DNA from 4 places in the Sporosarcina sp. FSL K6-2383 genome. Region 1 is predicted to be linked to each of the others. Evidence: riboswitches for the same ligand, from Rfam matches in the RefSeq annotation. Region 1 holds a riboswitch; each other region holds the start of a gene.
The links. A riboswitch is a leader RNA that binds a small molecule or an ion and turns the genes downstream of it on or off. The one in region 1 is predicted to bind thiamine pyrophosphate.

Region 2: it holds a riboswitch for thiamine pyrophosphate, as region 1 does, so the genes downstream of both, thiT (energy-coupled thiamine transporter ThiT) here and tenA (thiaminase II) in region 1, are expected to answer to the same signal.
Region 3: it holds a riboswitch for thiamine pyrophosphate, as region 1 does, so the genes downstream of both, MKZ10_RS08420 (ABC transporter substrate-binding protein) here and tenA (thiaminase II) in region 1, are expected to answer to the same signal.
Region 4: it holds a riboswitch for thiamine pyrophosphate, as region 1 does, so the genes downstream of both, MKZ10_RS03200 (YkoF family thiamine/hydroxymethylpyrimidine-binding protein) here and tenA (thiaminase II) in region 1, are expected to answer to the same signal.

Annotation. Positions count from the first base shown of each region.
Region 1 covers NZ_CP152017.1:275,771-280,533, forward strand. Annotated here, with positions in the region: gene MKZ10_RS01545 (choice-of-anchor I family protein) at 1-666, opposite strand, end outside; gene MKZ10_RS01550 (hypothetical protein) at 867-1,250, shown strand; gene MKZ10_RS01555 (hypothetical protein) at 1,254-1,634, shown strand; TPP riboswitch at 1,695-1,800, shown strand; gene tenA (thiaminase II) at 1,895-2,584, shown strand; gene thiM (hydroxyethylthiazole kinase) at 2,581-3,330, shown strand; gene thiD (bifunctional hydroxymethylpyrimidine kinase/phosphomethylpyrimidine kinase) at 3,327-4,163, shown strand; gene thiE (thiamine phosphate synthase) at 4,156-4,763, shown strand, end outside.
Region 2 covers NZ_CP152017.1:3,454,379-3,459,141, forward strand. Annotated here, with positions in the region: gene MKZ10_RS17490 (GNAT family protein) at 1-249, opposite strand, end outside; gene MKZ10_RS17495 (tryptophan-rich sensory protein) at 458-1,192, shown strand; gene thiT (energy-coupled thiamine transporter ThiT) at 1,233-1,790, opposite strand; TPP riboswitch at 1,872-1,973, opposite strand; gene MKZ10_RS17505 (hypothetical protein) at 2,082-2,429, shown strand; gene MKZ10_RS17510 (hypothetical protein) at 2,491-2,607, shown strand; gene map (type I methionyl aminopeptidase) at 2,711-3,457, shown strand; gene MKZ10_RS17520 (DEAD/DEAH box helicase) at 4,255-4,763, opposite strand, start outside.
Region 3 covers NZ_CP152017.1:1,685,447-1,690,209, forward strand. Annotated here, with positions in the region: gene MKZ10_RS08400 (TatD family hydrolase) at 1-361, opposite strand, end outside; gene MKZ10_RS08405 (ABC transporter ATP-binding protein) at 342-1,076, opposite strand; gene MKZ10_RS08410 (ABC transporter permease) at 1,069-1,842, opposite strand; gene MKZ10_RS08415 (thiamine-binding protein) at 1,839-2,129, opposite strand; gene MKZ10_RS08420 (ABC transporter substrate-binding protein) at 2,142-3,128, opposite strand; TPP riboswitch at 3,254-3,362, opposite strand; gene MKZ10_RS08425 (PadR family transcriptional regulator) at 3,553-4,014, shown strand; gene MKZ10_RS08430 (ABC transporter ATP-binding protein) at 4,028-4,763, shown strand, end outside.
Region 4 covers NZ_CP152017.1:603,886-608,648, forward strand. Annotated here, with positions in the region: gene MKZ10_RS03190 (ATP-binding cassette domain-containing protein) at 1-864, opposite strand, end outside; gene MKZ10_RS03195 (ECF transporter S component) at 854-1,456, opposite strand; gene MKZ10_RS03200 (YkoF family thiamine/hydroxymethylpyrimidine-binding protein) at 1,458-2,063, opposite strand; TPP riboswitch at 2,143-2,249, opposite strand; gene MKZ10_RS03205 (NAD(P)H-dependent oxidoreductase) at 2,539-3,096, shown strand; gene MKZ10_RS03210 (LLM class flavin-dependent oxidoreductase) at 3,283-4,347, shown strand; gene MKZ10_RS03215 (MDR family MFS transporter) at 4,465-4,763, opposite strand, start outside.

The sequences.
Region 1 (4,763 bases):
TCGAACTTTCCCATCGATCTCCACATCTTTAAATGAAAGTGTATTTGCTGTGAAATCGCTTGGTTCTTTCGTGACATCAATGATGGAAATCGTACCTTCCGGATCAACCGCGTAATCATCACCCGGCTCTCCTTCATTTGCAACGATGGCTTTTGTCCCGTCCGGTGTAAATGTCACCATGTCGGGCAATGAACCGACTTGCACGTGCGATATGTATGCTCCCTCTTTTGTTAAAAAAACAATATAGCCTGGGTCTGTTTTCGGATTACTGACGACCGATACCGCCACTAGATCTTTTGTCGGATGAGATGCAACACTCGTAATATCTGTTACATTTTCAATACCGAAATCCGCTAAAAATACTCGTTTTAAGGCTCTTACTTTTGTAAATTCACCAGATGTTAATGCTTCAAAAGAAAGAATATCAATGCCAGATACGACGCCATTTGTGACAAAGGCACGTTTTAACGTTTCATCATAAGCCATAATTTCAGTACCACCAATACCTACTGCACTGTCATATTGACCAATTCGCGTCACCTTCAAATCATCCCCTTTATATTGAAATAAAGACGATTGTTCTGCAAATACATTATGTGGCTGACTTGCACCAAAAAGAATTCCCGCTGCCGCAATCCCTGAAATCATTTTCTTTCTCATTTTCATCTGTTTGCCTCCTAAATATAGTATCTTTCCATAAACCAATTCTAGCGGTCTATTGTTAAGCGAGTATTAATTTATTGTGTTTTTTCATAAAGAATCCATTCATTAGCAATTCATCCGTGTTGTTATGTACACGGATGAAATGCTACAATGAGTATACATATATCAAACCGTGCATATACTATTGGAAAGGAATGATGAAAGTGAGTGCTTCTACTTTGGATAAATCAAAAAAAACCGTTAACTCAGACACGTTAAAATTTCTTAAAAATAACGTATACAATATCACGGATATCACACGTCATAACAAGCTAACTGAAATGCTCGATCGTTTTTCTGAAGAAGTAACCGATGAAGTATTTATCATTCAAAATGCGAAGAATAAAAATGCAAAAGGTGCTTTTTTAGACTTAGATTATTTCGAAGAACTCCTAGCAAATAAAGAGGCTCTCGAGAATGCCCTAGATGAATTAATTGAAGAGACCGCCATACAAAGGCTAAACAGCAAGGCCACATTGTCTCTACATGATGTTTTTGACGAAGATGATATCGACTTTGACCAATTAATGAAAGAAATTGGGGACTAAAAATTGAACAATCTAGCCGAACTTACCCAATTTTTAATCGACAATTATAACGTAGAGCTAAAATTCACACCCGAAGTTAAACAAGACTTAAAAGCCATCAACAAAGGAAGTCGAACAAGTATACTAGCTCTTATTATTCGACGAGCTAAACAAGGACCACTTTTTGTGCCTGAAGGTGTTGCAAAATCATTACATGGCAATTTAAACGGCTTCGCAAAAATTAAATCGAAGTCTACTAACATCAGATGTATCTATCAACCCGTTAAATCCACCATTACAAGGATGGATATGATTGCAATCGGTCCTCGGGATAAAAGCAAAGCTTATAAATTAGCTGCCGAGCGTTTGGATGCTTTTTATTCACAGAGGCAAAACGACGAATAATAGTTTTATATCTTGCCAATTATCAAACTTATGTTATAGTTGTGATGAAAATCGAATATTTTTCGCCACTAGGGGAGTCTTTTAAAGGCTGAGACGCATATGCATATGCGGACCCTTGGAACCTGATCTGGATCATACCAGCGTAGGGAAGTGGGACTGCGCTGTTTTTTTATTGACCAAACCATCGTGGGCCGCTTCCTAAGCTATATTAGGAGGCGGCTTTTTCATTTTCAATAATAGGGATATGGGGAGTGGACAGGATGACATTTTGTGATGAAGTACGGTCGGAATGTGATGCATTATGGCAAGGGAGCTTTGACCATCCATTTATCAAAGGAGTAGCAGACGGCACTTTGCCTGTAGAAGTGTTTAAGTTTTATGTGCAACAGGATTCTTATTATTTGTCCCATTTTGCAAAAATCCAGGCGCTGGGTGCTGTGAAAGCACAGGATTTACTAACGACACAACGGTTTGCAGCACACGCAGAACGTACATGTAGTGCGGAAATGTCCTTGCATGAGTCCTTTTTCAGCATGTTAGACATAACCGAAGAAGAACGCACAGCATTCCAACCTGCGCCAACCGCTTATCAATATGTTTCCCATATGTATCGCGCAGCTCACGAGGGTGATTTAGCAGATATCCTCGCTGCATTGTTGCCATGTTACTGGTTGTATTATGAAATTGGCGAAAGACTCAAAGACGCGAAACCAAATCACCCCGTTTACGATAAGTGGATTCAAACCTACAGTTCTGAATGGTTTGAAGAGCTTGTACAAGAACAGATTGCCCGGATGAATGAACTAGCGGAAGCTGTTTCCCCAGAGAGACGCCTTCGGCTCAAAGAACATTTCCGTAAGAGCAGCTATTATGAATGGCAGTTTTGGGCAATGGCCTGGACACAGCAACAGTGGACAATTCACCCATACGAAGAGGTAGCGAACCAATGATACAAAAACTGCGTGAAGAACAACCACTTGTGCATTGCATCACCAATATCGTCGTGGCCAATTTCCAAGCGAATGGTTTGCTAGCACTCGGCGCATCTCCCATTATGGCCGATGCTGTGGAGGAGGCAGCGGAAATCGCTAGTATCTCGTCTTGTACCGTGTTAAATATCGGCACACTGAAACGGGAAACCGTCAAAGCAATGCTTCTGGCGGGGAAAAGCGCTAATCAGCATGGTAAACCTGTCGTTCTCGATCCTGTCGGGGCTGGAGCAACCGCTTTCCGCAAAGAATCTGTTTTAGGGATTTTAGATGAAGTCGATGTGACACTCATCCGATGTAATGCGGGCGAACTTGCCGCCATTGCAGGGGTAAAATGGGAGGCAAAAGGCGTCGACGCGGGTCAAGGTGACACGGATTTAGCCACACTTGCAGAGGACGTTGCACGTAGACACCACTGTATCGTTGCCGTTACCGGCGTGGTCGATATTGTCACCGATGGCAACAAAACGCTGCACATTACAGGCGGGCATCCATTGATGGCCAAAATTACAGGCAGCGGTTGCCTACTAAGTGCCATCGCAGGTGCATTCTTGGCTGTCGCGAATGAAATTTCGTTGGACGCGGTAGCGAATGCATGTATTTTTTATAAACAAGCTGGACAGCAGGCTGCTGAAAAATCCGGGGGTCCCGGCGATTTTCAAGCTCAGTTTTTGAACGCCCTTCATCAGGGAGGTGTAGCAAGATGACAGCTATCGCTTTAACTGTCGCAGGATCCGATAGTGGTGGCGGCGCAGGCATTCAAGCCGATTTGAAAACATTTCAAGAGTTGGGTGTCTTCGGGACATCGGCACTAACTGCTGTGACGGCACAAAATACACTAGGTGTACACGGGGTTTATCCAATTGAGGCAGCTGGTGTGACCGCGCAAATGCGGGCAGTGCTGGATGACTTCAACGTCGGTGCAGTGAAAACGGGCATGCTGTTTTCTGCTGACATCATCCGCGCTGTAGCAGAAATACTGAAATCTTATGATACGCCTACACTCATTATCGATCCCGTCATGATTGCTAAAGGCGGGGCTTCCCTTTTACTAGAGGAGGCCGTGGATGCATTGAAAACACAACTAATTCCACTAGCTTCTGTCATCACGCCTAATATTCCAGAGGCAGAAGTGTTAGCAGGGATGACCATTGAATCAGATGGAGATGTCGAGGAAGCCGCGCATCGCATTTTGCAATTAGGAGTGGGGGCTGTTGTCATGAAGGGCGGCCATAGACAAGATGTCGACCATGCAGAGGATTTATTTTTATCGGCAGACGGCAAACGCATCACCTTACGCTCAGAATGGATCCATACCCAAAACACACATGGCACCGGCTGTACATTTTCTGCAGCAATTACCGCACGGATTTCACAAGGGATGCCTATTACTGAAGCAGTTATCGATGCTAAACGATTTATCCAAATGGCCATTGCTGACGGTCTGATCTTGGGGACGGCAGGGCATGGACCTACCAATCATTGGGCGTACAGACAGCAAAGTGCAACAGAGTGGAAGGAGATGGTCTTCATTGATTGAGCAACAGCTACAATTGTATTTCATCATGGGAAGTGTCAATACAGGGACAGCCGATCCACTGAAAGTATTGGAGGCGGCACTGCGGGGTGGTGTAACTTGTTTTCAATTAAGAGAAAAAGGTCACGGAGCACTTATTGGAGATGAAAAACGAGCATTTGCAGAAGCTTGCCAGACACTTTGTCGGCACTATCATATCCCGTTTATCGTCAATGATGACGTGGAGTTAGCAATAGCCATTGATGCAGATGGTGTGCATGTCGGACAGGATGATGAAACAGCGGCAATCGTGAGAGAACGGATTGGAAAAGATAAGATACTAGGCGTTTCCGTGCACAATGAGTCGGAAATGTTGGTAGCAATCAAAGCTGGAGCTGATTATGTCGGAATGGGACCTGTCTATGCAACTTCATCGAAAGCAGATGCAAAACCTGTCATCGGGACGGCTTTCATTCGAAAAATGAGCAGCCTTTACCCTACTATGCCAATCGTCGGAATTGGTGGTATTACAGCAGCTAACTGTGAATCCGTCTTGAAAGCAGGTGCTTTAGGCGTCTCCATCATTTCAGCGATTGCCTTAGCTGTTGACCCGTATATTGCAGC
Region 2 (4,763 bases), 490 kb from region 1:
GATATGCCCAACTAGCCTGCTCGTATCTGAATCAAATATACCGAAGTTGTATTCTCTTCTATCCCGCATTTGATAAATCGACTCTCTAATTTTCTCTTTTTGAACAGCGACAGTAAAATAGCTTGCTTCGTGACGGGGTTCAAAAACAGACCAATAGTCTTTATTAGCACTTAGTAATTCAGTGAATAGTTTTGCATCTTCCTCTGTTAATATTCGTAAATAGCACGTTTTCCCTTCAAGCAAAATCACTACCCACTCACCCTTTTGCTGTTCTAAATTTTCGTAAAAAAGCTCCTTATAGTATAACATGAAACGAAGGCATGCGAAATTAATCAATTACACGACTGGGAATACCCGGAAATCCTACTGATTGAAATTAATTTGTGACGGAAACTTCACACTTTCCTTCGCAGGTTCTACCTTTCCTATGTATACTATTCAATAGGAGGATTTTAATATGTATAGAATTATGATCATGACCCTTTCGCTCATTGCCATCGTCCTTGTCAATGTAGCAGCAAATAGTATACCTTTGAACGGCAGTACAACAGTAGCCATCGCAAGTAGGTTACCCGTTCTTTTCATGCCCGCGGGATATGTCTTCGCATTGTCGGCTATTATTTATATGCTACTTGCCTTTTGGCTATACGGCTTTAAACACAACAACGCTACCGTTAGCCAATCACTACAAAACGGTCGAGCTATCCTGTTTACGATTAGCTGTCTGTTTAATATTGTCTGGCTCCTGCTGTGGCATTACGGTTTCTTTAATTGGACAATTGTTTTCATGGCTTTGTTACTCGCTACATTACTAGCCCTATATTTCACTTACCCTAAAAAAGACAACCAATTGTTTGGTAGAATTCCGATTGCCATTAACCTTGGCTTGATTTTCATCGCGACTATTGCCAACATCAGTTATGTCCTTACACTACATGAATGGTCAGGCTGGGGACTCAGCGATCCGCTATGGACGGTCATCTATTTGACCTTCGCTACAGCCATTGCACTCCATTTCCTATACCACCATGCGGATATAGCTCTAAGCAGTGTATTCATATGGGCGTTTATAGGAATTGCAGTAAAAAACGGCGTCAATGAATTATTCGTTTCAGCTGCAGCGCTTTTTCTAACAGCAGCCATTGCTGTCGTGATTTTTTTCAAAAGAAAACAATTAACATCCGTCAAATAGAAAAATCGCCGTTCCTCCTTTTTGGAAGAACGGCGATTTTTCATGTACGTTGTAGCAAACGTGGTGCCGACATAAATAATAATGAAGCTACAAGTGCTGATAAAATGATGGAAGGAATCATATAACTTGCATTATATACGAGCGAATAAAGCCAAACCGGCTGTCCCTCAGGTGCATATGACGCAAAGAATACAATACCGCCGATGTAATGGATAAGAAATCGAAGAAGCCCGCCAATCACCGTACCTACAACAATCGCCATGACCATCGTACCTTTATTACCTTTTGCTTTGCCACTTAACAGCCAACCAAGCGTAACTGCCGCGACACCAACAAGTGCATACGCGACAAAATAATCGAGTGCTGCCTGAATGGCATTAAAAACATAGCCACCCATAATCAGTTGCAAAATCCCCGAGACAAATCCCGTCAGCATTCCCCCAACAATGCCCCAACGAAATGCCATGACAACAATTGGCAGCATAGATAATGTGACCGAACCTCCCTGAGGCATTGAAAATCCAATCTTATCAAGTACAAATGATATAGCTCCTAAAATAGCTACTTCGAGTAAAAATTGTAGACGTTTACGATCCAAATGACTTCCTCCTCCTACTAGTTGGTGTAGGATTCCGGGCATAAAAAAAGACATCCCGGATAGAATGGGACATCACAATATGATGGTTGCCATCCACATCCCTACGCAAGAATAATCTTACAGGTTCGAAGGGTTAGGACAAATTGTCCAATCTCAGCCAAAAAGGCACCCCTTGTGGTTCAAGTTATTCAATTAACTCTTTCATTGTATAAGATGGTCAATCTTTAAGCAAGATAATTAACAAGAATAACAAATAACCTATATAGTTAACATATAACGGAGGGGATACTCTTGCAAAACAATAAACTATTAGCTTCTTTATGCTATTTCAGCGTTTTTTTTGCTCCATTACTTCTACCTGTTATCATTTATTTCATATCAGATAACCGGGAAATTAAGTATCATGCAAAACGCTCACTCATCTCCCATCTCGTCCCGACCCTATTACTCATTGCGGGATTTGTTATTTTTTCTTTCTCTATGTTTTCTTTAACAAATCAAATAAGCGGAATGTCTGGCGATAATTTCAGTTTTAGTTTTTGGCAATTAACCCCGTTTATTTTCATGCTAATTTATGGACTTCTCTTTGTCATCATCGTCATTTGGAATATTGTTCAAGGCGTGAAGGTATTAAAATAAGGTTTATCATATTTGAAATGCGGGAACGGAATACAAAATATATTTTTAGGAGAGAATTCATTTGAAAATCGGAAAATTAATTAAGACAGCCATTAAAATAGCCCCCATCGCTTACCCAATTGTACGAAAAATAATGGCAAATAAGAAAACTTCCAATGCAACTATTTCAAAAAAATAATTTACCTGCCTGCAATTACTTTAAAGTTTGCAGGCTTTTTTCTGCGTTATAATATGATATAGTATGTATAGAAAAATTGAACGGTAGAAAGGATTTGTACGAAATGATTGCAAAAACTGAACAGGATATTGAGGCGCTAAAAATAATCGGTAAAATTGTTGCCGAAATCCGTGAAGCGTTAAAAGCAGCAACGGTCCCTGGTAAAACAACTAAAGAAATTGATGAGCTCGCGGGGCGTCTCTTTGAAGAAAAAGGAGCAATTTCTGCACCAATTGACCAATATGATTTCCCAGGGTACACATGCATTAGCGTCAACAATGAAGTAGCACATGGTATTCCAGGCTCTCGTGTTATTCAAGATGGAGACCTTGTTAATATCGACGTTTCTGGCTCTTATGGCGGCTATTTTGCTGATACTGGCATTTCTTTTGTTGCTGGAACACCAGACGACAAAAAACAACTGCTCTGCGATGTTGCCGCAAGTGCATTCGAGCTTGCGATGACGAAGGTGAAGGCAGGTTCTAGTTTGAACCGGATTGGTAAAGCGGTCGAACGTGAGGCGAAAAATCACGGGCTAGCCGTTATTAAAAACTTAACGGGCCACGGCATTGGTAAATCTTTGCATGAAGAACCACAGCATATTTTGAATTACTACGATCCTTCCGATAAGACTCTTTTGAAAGATGGCATGGTCCTTGCAGTCGAGCCTTTCATCTCACAAAAAGCTGAGCATATTATCGAATCAGGAGATGGCTGGACATTCATTACACCTGATAATTCGCTCGTTGCACAAATTGAACATACGGTTATCGTTACAAAAGGCGAGCCAATTATTTTGACAAAGATTTAAATTGATTCAGTAAATACCAACTGAATCAATAATAAAGGGCTATTCTAGAATCCGGGTAGATTCTAGAATAGCCCTTTTCGTCATTACTTTTTCACGTTTGTTGATTAACTAAAAAAAATAACTTAATCAACTATTAGTCACTCTAAGTCCAATAGCTTTTGGTTCGCTTTGGATGGAACGACTTCTATACAATTCCCGTGCTATTTTCATTTATAGGGACGCGACTCCGCCGTATCCCTATACATTCTTTTCGGTAATCGTATGGTGGTCGTTCATCCGTCGCTCTCCAAAAACTCCGGTACACAAAGTGCTAATGCTTTTGAGGACGAAGGAATAGAGGGCTTCTTAATTTGAGAAGGCCGCCAAAGATACAATTTTGGCGACAGATAATTTTACCATAGTATTTCCCTCTGTTATTTTAGGTAGCGTCACTTTCTTATCGGTTTTGCTAAAAAGTAAAGTAGGAACACCTTATACAATGATCCAGAGTGCCCGAAATTGCATCTTCGGGCGCTTACACTCTCTATAGAAAGTCATCAATTCTATTCTTTTCAAGCCACTGCATTTTCATTTTCCGCTTGAACATTGTAGGTACGTGACAGGAAACTGTTCATAATAAGATGACCGAAAAAGCATGACTAGAAACGACTTCGTCGTTTCTAGTCATGCTTGCTCCTCGGTAATTATGTCTTGAACAGTTCGTCGAAAGCGAACCGAAAATGAGCTGGGGATAAGATAGTTTTCAAGCCTTTGCTTACCTGCGATTTATGCAAGTAAATGTTTAATCAACAGACATGTCATTTTTTCTTACTATTCCCAACCGTTTTCGAGTTACCTTCTGTCAGTTGGCCTTTATACCATACTTTTTGGACCGTTTTAATACCTTTTGTCAGCTTACGGTAATCGCGCTCCTCTGCATAGGACAACAGCGTTAGCACTTCTCCGTCTTCTCCTGCACGTCCTGTTCGTCCAGATCGATGCAAGTATTGTTCAATCGTGTGCGGCACGTCTACATGGATAACATGCGTCAGTCCTTCGATATCTAATCCACGCGCTGCAAGATCTGTTGCGATTAGCACACGTAACTCCCCTTTACGGAAGCTTTCCAGCGTTTGCTGTCGCTCAAATTTCTTCATTTCTGAATGTAAGACTGCAATCGGTGCCTCATTATATTTGAGCTTCATTTCTTTCATCCGAAGCTGATCGACATTATTAATAAAAGCTAAAGCACGAATTCCTTTTAAATGAGAAATTCCCCGTAAAACATCTGTCTTGTCTCGTATATCTGTCTTAACAAATGAATGAA
Region 3 (4,763 bases), 1.4 Mb from region 1:
GCTCAAGTTGCAAGTTAGGGTTCTTCTTTTTCAAATAATAAGGCAGCCCGACCTCACCAATGGCGACCATCTGATCCTTATGTAGATGCATGAAAGAAAATAGCTCCTGCAGGACAATATCAGAAGGTGGCCCTTGCTCCGGATGATAGCCGAAGGCCGGGGAGATGCCTGAATGACTTTCTGCAAGTTTCAAATTGTTGACGCTGGAAGCAAGGTCCATTGACACACTGATTAAGCCACTTAGTGTAGAGGATGGACTCTCCAAATCGTCGATGATTGCTCTCTGCCCGGCTATATCATATTGGTCAAGGTGGATATGTGCGTCAATGATTGGCAGTGGGTCATTTTCCTCGTAGTTCATGATGAATCTCCCTTTTCAACTGCATAAATGGCTCGCTCAATAACATATCTTCCGTCCGCGGTCTCGGAAAAGAAACGCTAATTTCTTTTCGGATGGACGCTGGTTTATCGGAAAGAATTAAAATTCGGTCTGATAAATACAGAGCTTCTTCGATATTATGTGTAATAAATACAATCGATTTACGGTATTGCTCCCAAATAGCTAGCAGCCATTCCTGCATTTCAAATCGCGTGAATTCATCGAGTGCGGAGAATGGTTCGTCTAAGCAAATGATGGATTGAGGGCTGTTAAGACTGCGAATAAAGGCGACGCGCTGCTTCATACCACCAGATAATTGGTGTGGATAGGCTTGTTCATAGCCGCTGAGTCCGGCTTTTTCAATAAGCTCCAATGCAGTCGCAGTATCTTTTTGTCCCGCAATTTCTGAGCTTAATAATACATTTTCTAAAATCGTTCGCCATGGAAATAACGAAGCATTTTGTGGCATATAGCTAATGTGGCCACGCGAGTTGTTGAGCGTTTTGCCATCCAGCATAATCTTGCCATGATCTGGTGGATATAGGCCACCAATGAGTTGAAATAATGTGCTTTTCCCACTGCCAGATGGTCCGACAATGGAGACAAATTCGCCTTCATCGACATGAAAGGATACATCTTGTAGCACATGAAGATCATCATAAGACTTTGAAATCTGCTGTAACTGTAATTTACCCATTCGATGAATTCCCTCCTTGTCGCTGCCAGCGGAACAGCCATTTTTCAATCATTGCAATGATAGCGAAAAAAGTTAGACTTAAAATCATAATAAGCAAAATAGCGACAAATACGCGATCCGTTTTAAAGGAGGAGGATGCTAGTGTCATATAGACACCAATTCCTTTATTGGCACCGAGCCATTCTGAAATGACAGCGCCCATGACACTATAGGTAGCTGCAATTTTTAAACCTGAAAAGAGAGAAGGCAGGGCATAGGGCCACTGTAATTTCCAAAAAATTTGTCGATTCGATGCCCCCGTCATTTTCATATAATGCAGCAAATCTCGGTCTGTTTGCCGCAAACCATCCAGTAGGGCGATGGTGATGGGGAAAAAGCACACGAGTACAATAATAATCACTTTCGGTAACATACCGAATCCGAACCAGATGACAAGCAAAGGTGCTAACACAATGATTGGAATGTTTTGCGATAAAATCAGTAGCGGATAAAAGGCTTCCTGTAACACAGGTAGACGGAATAACAATATGGCAACGGCTAGACCTACAATAATACCAATCGTATAACCAGTAAGTGTCAGACGGATGGTCGATAAAATATGACCGAAATAAAGTGACCAGCCCTGAATGGTCTCTTGCCACACTTGTGTAGGAACGGGGAGTAGCCATGCGGGAATATTGAATAGCCGGCCTGCTAGTTCCCAAAGGATAAGTAAAAGGATGATGACCAATAGAGGTCGCCATCCTTTTTTAAATACGTGTTTCAACGGTATTTCTCCGTCAGTTTGTCCATGGAAGCACCGTCTGGCTTATAAAGTATTTTCACCTGCGAAATGATACTTAGTGAGCCTTTTTCAATCATAAGCTCATTCATTTTTTGTACAATCGCTAGTAACTCCGTCAAGTTACCTTCCATTGTTGTTTCCAGCGGTGATACTTGGTAAGGGACACCTGCTTCCTCAATAACTGCAATAGCGGCATCTACCAAGGGAATCACATCTTCTCCATTGGGCATTTTGGGGATGATTTGAATACTAACAAGTGCGTTTGTCATAGTAGTTCCTCCTTATTTAGGTAAAAATGCATTGGTAAATGCGTCCTCTGCGATAAATTCACCGTCGAGTAAATTGTTGTCAGTCATCCATTCTGCATAGCCTTGCCAAATTTCAAGTTTTTGTTCACCCCAGCGCGGTGCATCGTCTTGGTATTTTGATGAAATCCATTGTTGGCTTGCTGTGACCAACTCCTCATCCAAATCAGGAACCGCCTTCGATAACATCGATGCCGCTTCATCTGGATTGTCAATGGCAAATTCATAACCTTGCGTAACTGCCTTGACAAAAGCGCGAACCGTATCTGGATTGTCGCTAATCATTTTTTCGCTCGTCGTAATGACAGGCGTATAATAGTCCAGCTTGTCCGAGAAATCCTTTAAATACTGCATGTTCAAGTCAATGCCACGCAGCTCGGCTTCAATGCCTGTCCATGCATAGTAAATCCATGCGAAGTCAATATCACGTTCGACGGCTGTGAAAAAGTCTGAATTCCCCATGTTGATAATTTCAACCTGATTGATGTCAGCCTGTTCTTTATCCATTAATGAAGAGAGGACTGCCTGTTCAACAGGAGCACCCCAGCCACCATATGTTTTTCCTTCGTAATCCTTTGGTGATTCAATGCCAGCTTTCTTCAAAGAGGCAAATCCCGACGTATTATGCTGAAGAATGGCCGCGATTGACACGATTGGGATCTCTTGAGCACGCGCTTCTGTAATCGTTTCTTGTGCACTGATGCCAAATTGTGCTTTTCCGGCTGCGACAAGCTGGTCAGCACCTGCTTCACCTGGAAGCATAATTTCAACATCTAGACCTTGTTGTTCAAAAAAGCCTTTTTCCTGTGCAACATACAAGCCTGTGTGGTTTGTATTTGGCGTCCAATCTAGGACAAATTGGACTTTCTCTAACTGGCCATCTTTCTTCGATTCATTACTCTTATCGGTACCACACGCCGCCAGCAACAAACAAAGCATGACGAACAACAAAACTTTTCTCAACTCTATTCCTCCTCTTGGATTCATAGCAATTACGAGTGAACGGCTGCCCAAGGAACACAAAATACATCTCTTTTGAACACAAAAATGCGTTCTCCGGGCAACCGAAGAACGCATAAACAATAGACATGGCTAATGAGTATGTTCCCTCCGCTGGTGTCAACCAGATCAGGTTCTAAGGGTCTATACTTCCAAAGTATATCTCAACCAGTTCGACTGGTCCCCCCACATAATTGTAACTGTATGAATTTTTTATGATTAGTACATCTACTACTCTGCCACATCCGTGTGAATGAAGCAAGCCCAAACAAAATAATGCAAGTGAAAAACTGGATTATTCATTTATTTAAAATTGCTACTCTATATCTATTGTAATTAATCGATATATCGACTAAAATTATCGATATAGTTAAAAGGAGGGGTTGCAATGAAAAGGCGGAGAGGGTTTGTACAACTGGCAATCTTGCATTTACTGAAGGAAGAGTCCATGCATGGCTATCAAATGATGAAGGAATTAGAACATCGTTCGGGCGGATTATATGCTGCAAGTGCGGGCACAGTTTATCCAGCACTTCAAGAATTACTGGAACAAGAGATGATTGATTTGGATCCGGCTTCAGAAAAAAAAACATATGTGCTTCAAGAAAAAGGGAAAGAACGCTTAGAGGATTTCGCGAACAGAATCGAAGGAGATTTCTGGACTGAATGGGAAGCCAGATGGGTTTGGCAAAATTCTGATGAGGCGGTTCAGTTAAAGCGTGCGATGGAACAGTGGGAAGCCGAAGTACGAAAAGCGATGAAACAAGCGCGAAAAAATCCAGAAAAATCTACAAAGTTGATTGCTTTTTTGGAGGAAATAACAGAACGTTTACAGAAAGAAAACCAATAGGGAGGGAAATGCTATGCAACCCCTAAAGAAATTAATTCAATATGTAAAACCTTATACACGCTTTGCGATTTTAGCCCCCCTTTTAATGTGTATTGAAGTTGCGATGGACCTGCTTCAGCCCACAATTATGCAACAAATGATTGATGTGGGAATTGCGAATCATGATAATACTTACGTCATTAAGCTTGGCTTGTTAATGCTGCTAACTGCTGTGATTGGTTTAATTGGGGGAGTTGGTTGTACGGTATACAGCACAAAAGCAGCTGTCAATTTTGCAGCGGACATACGCCGCGATGTATTCAAAAAGACGGAGCAGTTTTCTAGTAAAAATACAGATGCATTCGGTGCAGGGAAATTAATCACCATTGTGACGAATGATGTGACATCTGTCCAGCAGGCGCTTATGATGACGTTGCGCGTTTTTGTACGTGGACCGTTATTATTTATAGGAGCTGTTGTCATTGTTTGGTTTACGGCTCGTGAATTATTTCCGGTATTGTTAGTGGCGATTCCGATATTGATGATTTTAATTTACTTTTTTTCTATTACATCAGGGAAGTTATTTGTCAAAGTACAACAAGCGATGGACCAGGTGAATACCAAGCTGCAGGAAACCTTTGCAGGGATTCGTGTCATCAAGGCATTTAATCGACAGGATTATGAAAAAGAACTGTTCCAACAGGTAAATCATACATTAACGAGGCGCAATATGTCTGCGGAGCAAGTGATTCTTACTTTGATGCCGATTA
Region 4 (4,763 bases), 330 kb from region 1:
TCCGCTATTCAACTGGATAGACACATCTTCTAACAACATTTTCCCTTTCATTTTCACAGACACACTCTGCATGTCAAAGACTGTTGCAGCACCCCTCGAAGACCTTCTTTTTTCGAATAAAATCGGAGCTGCCACAGTGCAATTGGTTCGTTCGACAAACCCGCCAGTTACAACCTGTAAACCCCAATCGAAAAAATTTCCCCAAGTATCAAGACGATGTTCAACTACAACGACAGTCCAGCCATACGCTCTTTGAAGTGCATCTAACCAGCCAACAAATTCATGTGCCGTCACCGGATCTAGATGTGACAAGGGTTCATCCAATAACAGAACTTCTGGTTTCATCAGAATGGCACAGGCAGTAGAGACTCGCTGCTTCATCCCACCTGAAAGTGTTTGAATGACTGTATGCCTTAAGTTACTTAGCTGTGTGACTTCTAATGCCTCCGTTATTCGCTGCTCCATCTCTCTACGTGGTACATGTAAGTTTTCAAGTGTAAAAGCCATTTCCTCTTCTACAGTTGGCATACAAAATTGCGAATCAGGATCTTGAAACACAGTGGCAACACGGGCATTGACCTCACCTGGGGCGTAGTCTTCATGGTCTTTATCCCATAACGTAATGGTTCCGGACAGAATGCCATCGCAACTCGCCGGGTACAGGCGGTTCATCAAATAAAGTAGCGTGCTTTTGCCGCTGCCGCTTGCACCTGTAATGACGACACGTTCCCCTTGCCGAATGGTCAAAGAAACGTCTTGTAACACGGGATTATCCTCCTCAGGAAAGCGGAAGGTGACGTTAGCGAATGCCATGACAATGGCGGACTCAATTGCTAGTACTTGCTTTGCCCATTCAACGACCATGCTGAACTGTTACTTTCTGCTTGCGATTTGGTTTATCCCTAGAAATGGCATAGCCACGTAGTGCACCTGTCGCAAGAAGACCGTCAGATACCCATTTCCCACCAAGTCCGGCAATCAGCGCACCACTCATAATTCGTAGACCAAACATGAGAGCAACATAAGAAGGGGAGAGCGCTGCATAACCCGACACGAAATAGCTGTAGACAAAGCTAAATACCGCTGATCCCACGCCCGCCAAAATGAGCACCCATGTATTGAATCGTTTGTAGCCTGTGGCGGCAAAGGCAGCTTCTGCCCCTAATCCTTGAATCAGTCCACTTAAAATCAGTCGCGGGCCAACTGCATTACCAATCATCACTTCAATGGCGGCAGCTACGGTTTCAGACAACACGGCGGCACCAGGTTTGCGAATGATGTACATGCAAATAATCGACACAATAAACCAAATGCCAAACATCCATTCATACGCAATCGGGCCGATGAAGCCAGCCCAAATATTTCCGACATGGACGAATAGTAAATAGACAACAGCAAATACAACGGCCAGCACCGACAATAACACAACTTCTTTCAGCTTCCAGGACTTCAACAAGTCAGGCACCGCCTTTGTGTGAAGGACTATTGATGCTCATATTAACCGTCATGACGAGATGTCGATGTTCCGCGGAGCGTGCCTCGGAAAAAGACTCTTCTAAAAATGTAAAAACCTCATGAATATCCCCGTGCAAGCCGCTGGCATAATGCATACTCGTGTTAAAGACACCTTGTTCCTTCGCACGCTCTACTTCTTTATAAATGACCGACATATAATCCGGATTGTTCATCGGATACAAAGCAAACTGTGAGGATACATATTGTCGTAAGTCTTTCACTAGTGGTTCATTTAATCGAACATCATCTTTTTCTAAATAAACATCCCCCGCAGTATCACCAGGACAGCCGACTGAAAAAGTACCGTTAAAGGCGACATGTGTCCCCGTTTTTGCAGCGTGTAACACAATAGCCTTGGCCGTATCAAAAACATGAATCTCTTTGCCACGTATGACCGTACTGACATCATCGGTGTGCATCCACACATTGGACGTATCTGCTTTCGATAATGCGCCTTTAATGATTTCTACAAAATTGTCCGCCATTGGATGAAGCGAAAACCGCAATCCAATAATCGGGCTCGTTCCACAAGAAAATGCTGTTTCCATAACTATTTCCCCCTATTTTACTCCACAAAAAAAGCCACATCCGTGAAGATGCAGCCCTCCTGCGCATAGGTGACCTACGGCAAAAGTAACCGCACTTCCCCACGCCAGTATTACCTGGTTCGAGTTATAAGGGATCGGAGCAAAAGCTCTCATCTCAGCCGAAAATAGGCACCCCTAGTGCAGAAAACGTATGTGATTTTGATTGTAAAGTTTGTATTATGCTGAATCGACTCCAGCGCATTCAGTGTAAAGGAAGGAATGGCGTTTGTAAAGTGTAAGATAAATGTAACCAGTTCCAGATGACTCTCGAAACTACTTGCTTGACAATACGTGGTTACAATTATATAGTTTGTTACGTAAAGTAAGTATTGTCGTTTGAAAAAGTAAATAAATTATATGGGTGGTTATCAAAGTGGGATTTTTCGACAGACTATTCGACAGACTATTCGGTAGATCAACTGAGGAGGAAAAAACAATGACAAATGTAAAATTGAAAATCGGTATTGTTCAAGGTAGTGTACGTGTAGGACGCAACGGTGATGCTGTAGCAAAATGGATGAATGAGTTCGCAAACAAACGTAATGATGCAGAGTATGAAATTGTAGACCTTGCTGATTACAACCTGCCATTCTTAGGCTCAGCAAATGCACAACCGGATGCTGAAGCACAAATCAAAGCGTGGTCAGAAAAAATGGCTTCTTTCGATGGTTATGTTTTCGTTACACCTGAATATAACCATGCAATTGGTGGCGCACTAAAAAATGCGTTGGACTTCTTGAACCCAGAATTGAACAACAAAGCAGCTGGCTTCGTTGGATATGGTAGCTTGGGTGGTACACGTGCACATGAAAATCTACGTCTAATCCTAGGTGAACTACAAGTTGCTGACGTTCGTACAGCGGTGACGTTCTCCCTGATGTCCGACTTTGAAAACATGAGCGTATTCAAGCCTGCTGATTACCATGCAGACAATGCAAACGCTATGCTTGACCAAGTTCTTGCTTGGAGTGGCGCATTAAAAACTGTACGATAATAAAGGATGTTCATACTGTATGCAGACATAATTCAAAACTATGTCTACATACAGTGCGTTTCGTAAGTGTTGTATAGTAGGACTAAAAATCGTACATACAAAAGGAGATAGCTGTTCTAGATGAAATAGCAAATGCATAACATAGAAACGAACATTTTACATTTTCTCTGAAATGGAGTACAGATAATGACAAATGAAGTAGGCAAACCGGGAATCGAAATAGGCATTTATACGTTTGGGGATATCGGCCCAGATCCACATACAGGAAAGACAATTAGCATTCAGCAGCGCCTACAAGAGGTGCTGGCTGCTGGAAAGCTAGCAGATGAAGCTGGACTTGATGTCTTTGGGGTAGGTGAACATCATCGTTTAGACTACGCGGTGTCATCTCCAGCTGTTACGCTCGCAGCAGTGGCACAGCATACGAAGCAAATTAAGTTAACGAGTGCAACGACTGTGTTAAGTACAATCGATCCTGTCCGTCTTTTCGAAGACTTTGCGACACTTGATTTACTGTCAAATGGCCGCGCAGAAATTATTGCAGGTCGTGGTGCATTTGTAGAATCTTTCCCGCTATTTGGCTATGATTTAAACGATTATGATGAACTGTTTGAGGAGCATATGCAGTTACTCCAACAGTTAAATACGAGTGAAGTTGTCAATTGGCAAGGTTCTTTCCGTTCATCGCTACAGAACGCCATGATTGCACCTCGTCCGGCACAAGAAAAATTACCGCTTTGGATTGGTGTGGGCGGAACACCGGAAAGTGCAATTCGGGCAGGTAGACTTGGCACAGGAATGGCTCTTGCTATTCTTGGCGGCGATCCAAGACGCTTCAAGCCACTTGTCGATTTGTATCGCCAAGCTGGATTAGAGGCGGGGCATAGCGTCGATGCCCTAAACGTAGCAGTGACGGGGCATACATTTATCGCCAAAACTACGCAACAAGCAAAAGATGAATTTTACCCCTATTACACAAGTTATTGGGAGTATGTGAACAAACAGCGCGGAATGAGCACGAAGATAGCCCGCTCTGATTTCGAGCAAATGGCTAGCCCTGAAACCGGATTATTTGTAGGAAGTCCTCAACAAATTATTGAGAAAATACTCCAACAGCATGAATTGTTTGGGCACCAACGGTTTATCGCGCAAATGGATATTGGAGGCATACCGTACGCAAGGGTTGCTGAAGGTATTGAAATGCTGGCGACAGAAGTGGCGCCGGTTGTTCGAAGAGAGACTGCAAAGTGAATGTAGTAGTTTTAAAATAAGTGGGAATACCGTATTTTCGATTAATCGACAATACGGTATTCCCACTTTTTCATTTCCACAAAGTATTTTGGAGAAATGGGTCTTTTTCAATGGCGGTTATTCTTTTTGCACCAGCTCATCTTCTTCACTTGGCTTCGCACGATAAACGATAAACGCCAAAAGAACGGCTACGAGAGACATGGCGAAAGCGATGAAATAGACAAGTTCGACGCCAGCTACCATTGCTTCAACGAGTGTCGCGGGGTCATTAGGTGCATCTGCTTGTTGTAAAAACTTCAGTTGCCTAGCGTTCATAATGCCAATAAATACAGACACACCAATCGCACCTGCTACAGGTTGTAGTGTCGACATAACTGCGGTTCCATGTGGGTACAATCGTTTAGGTAACTGATTCA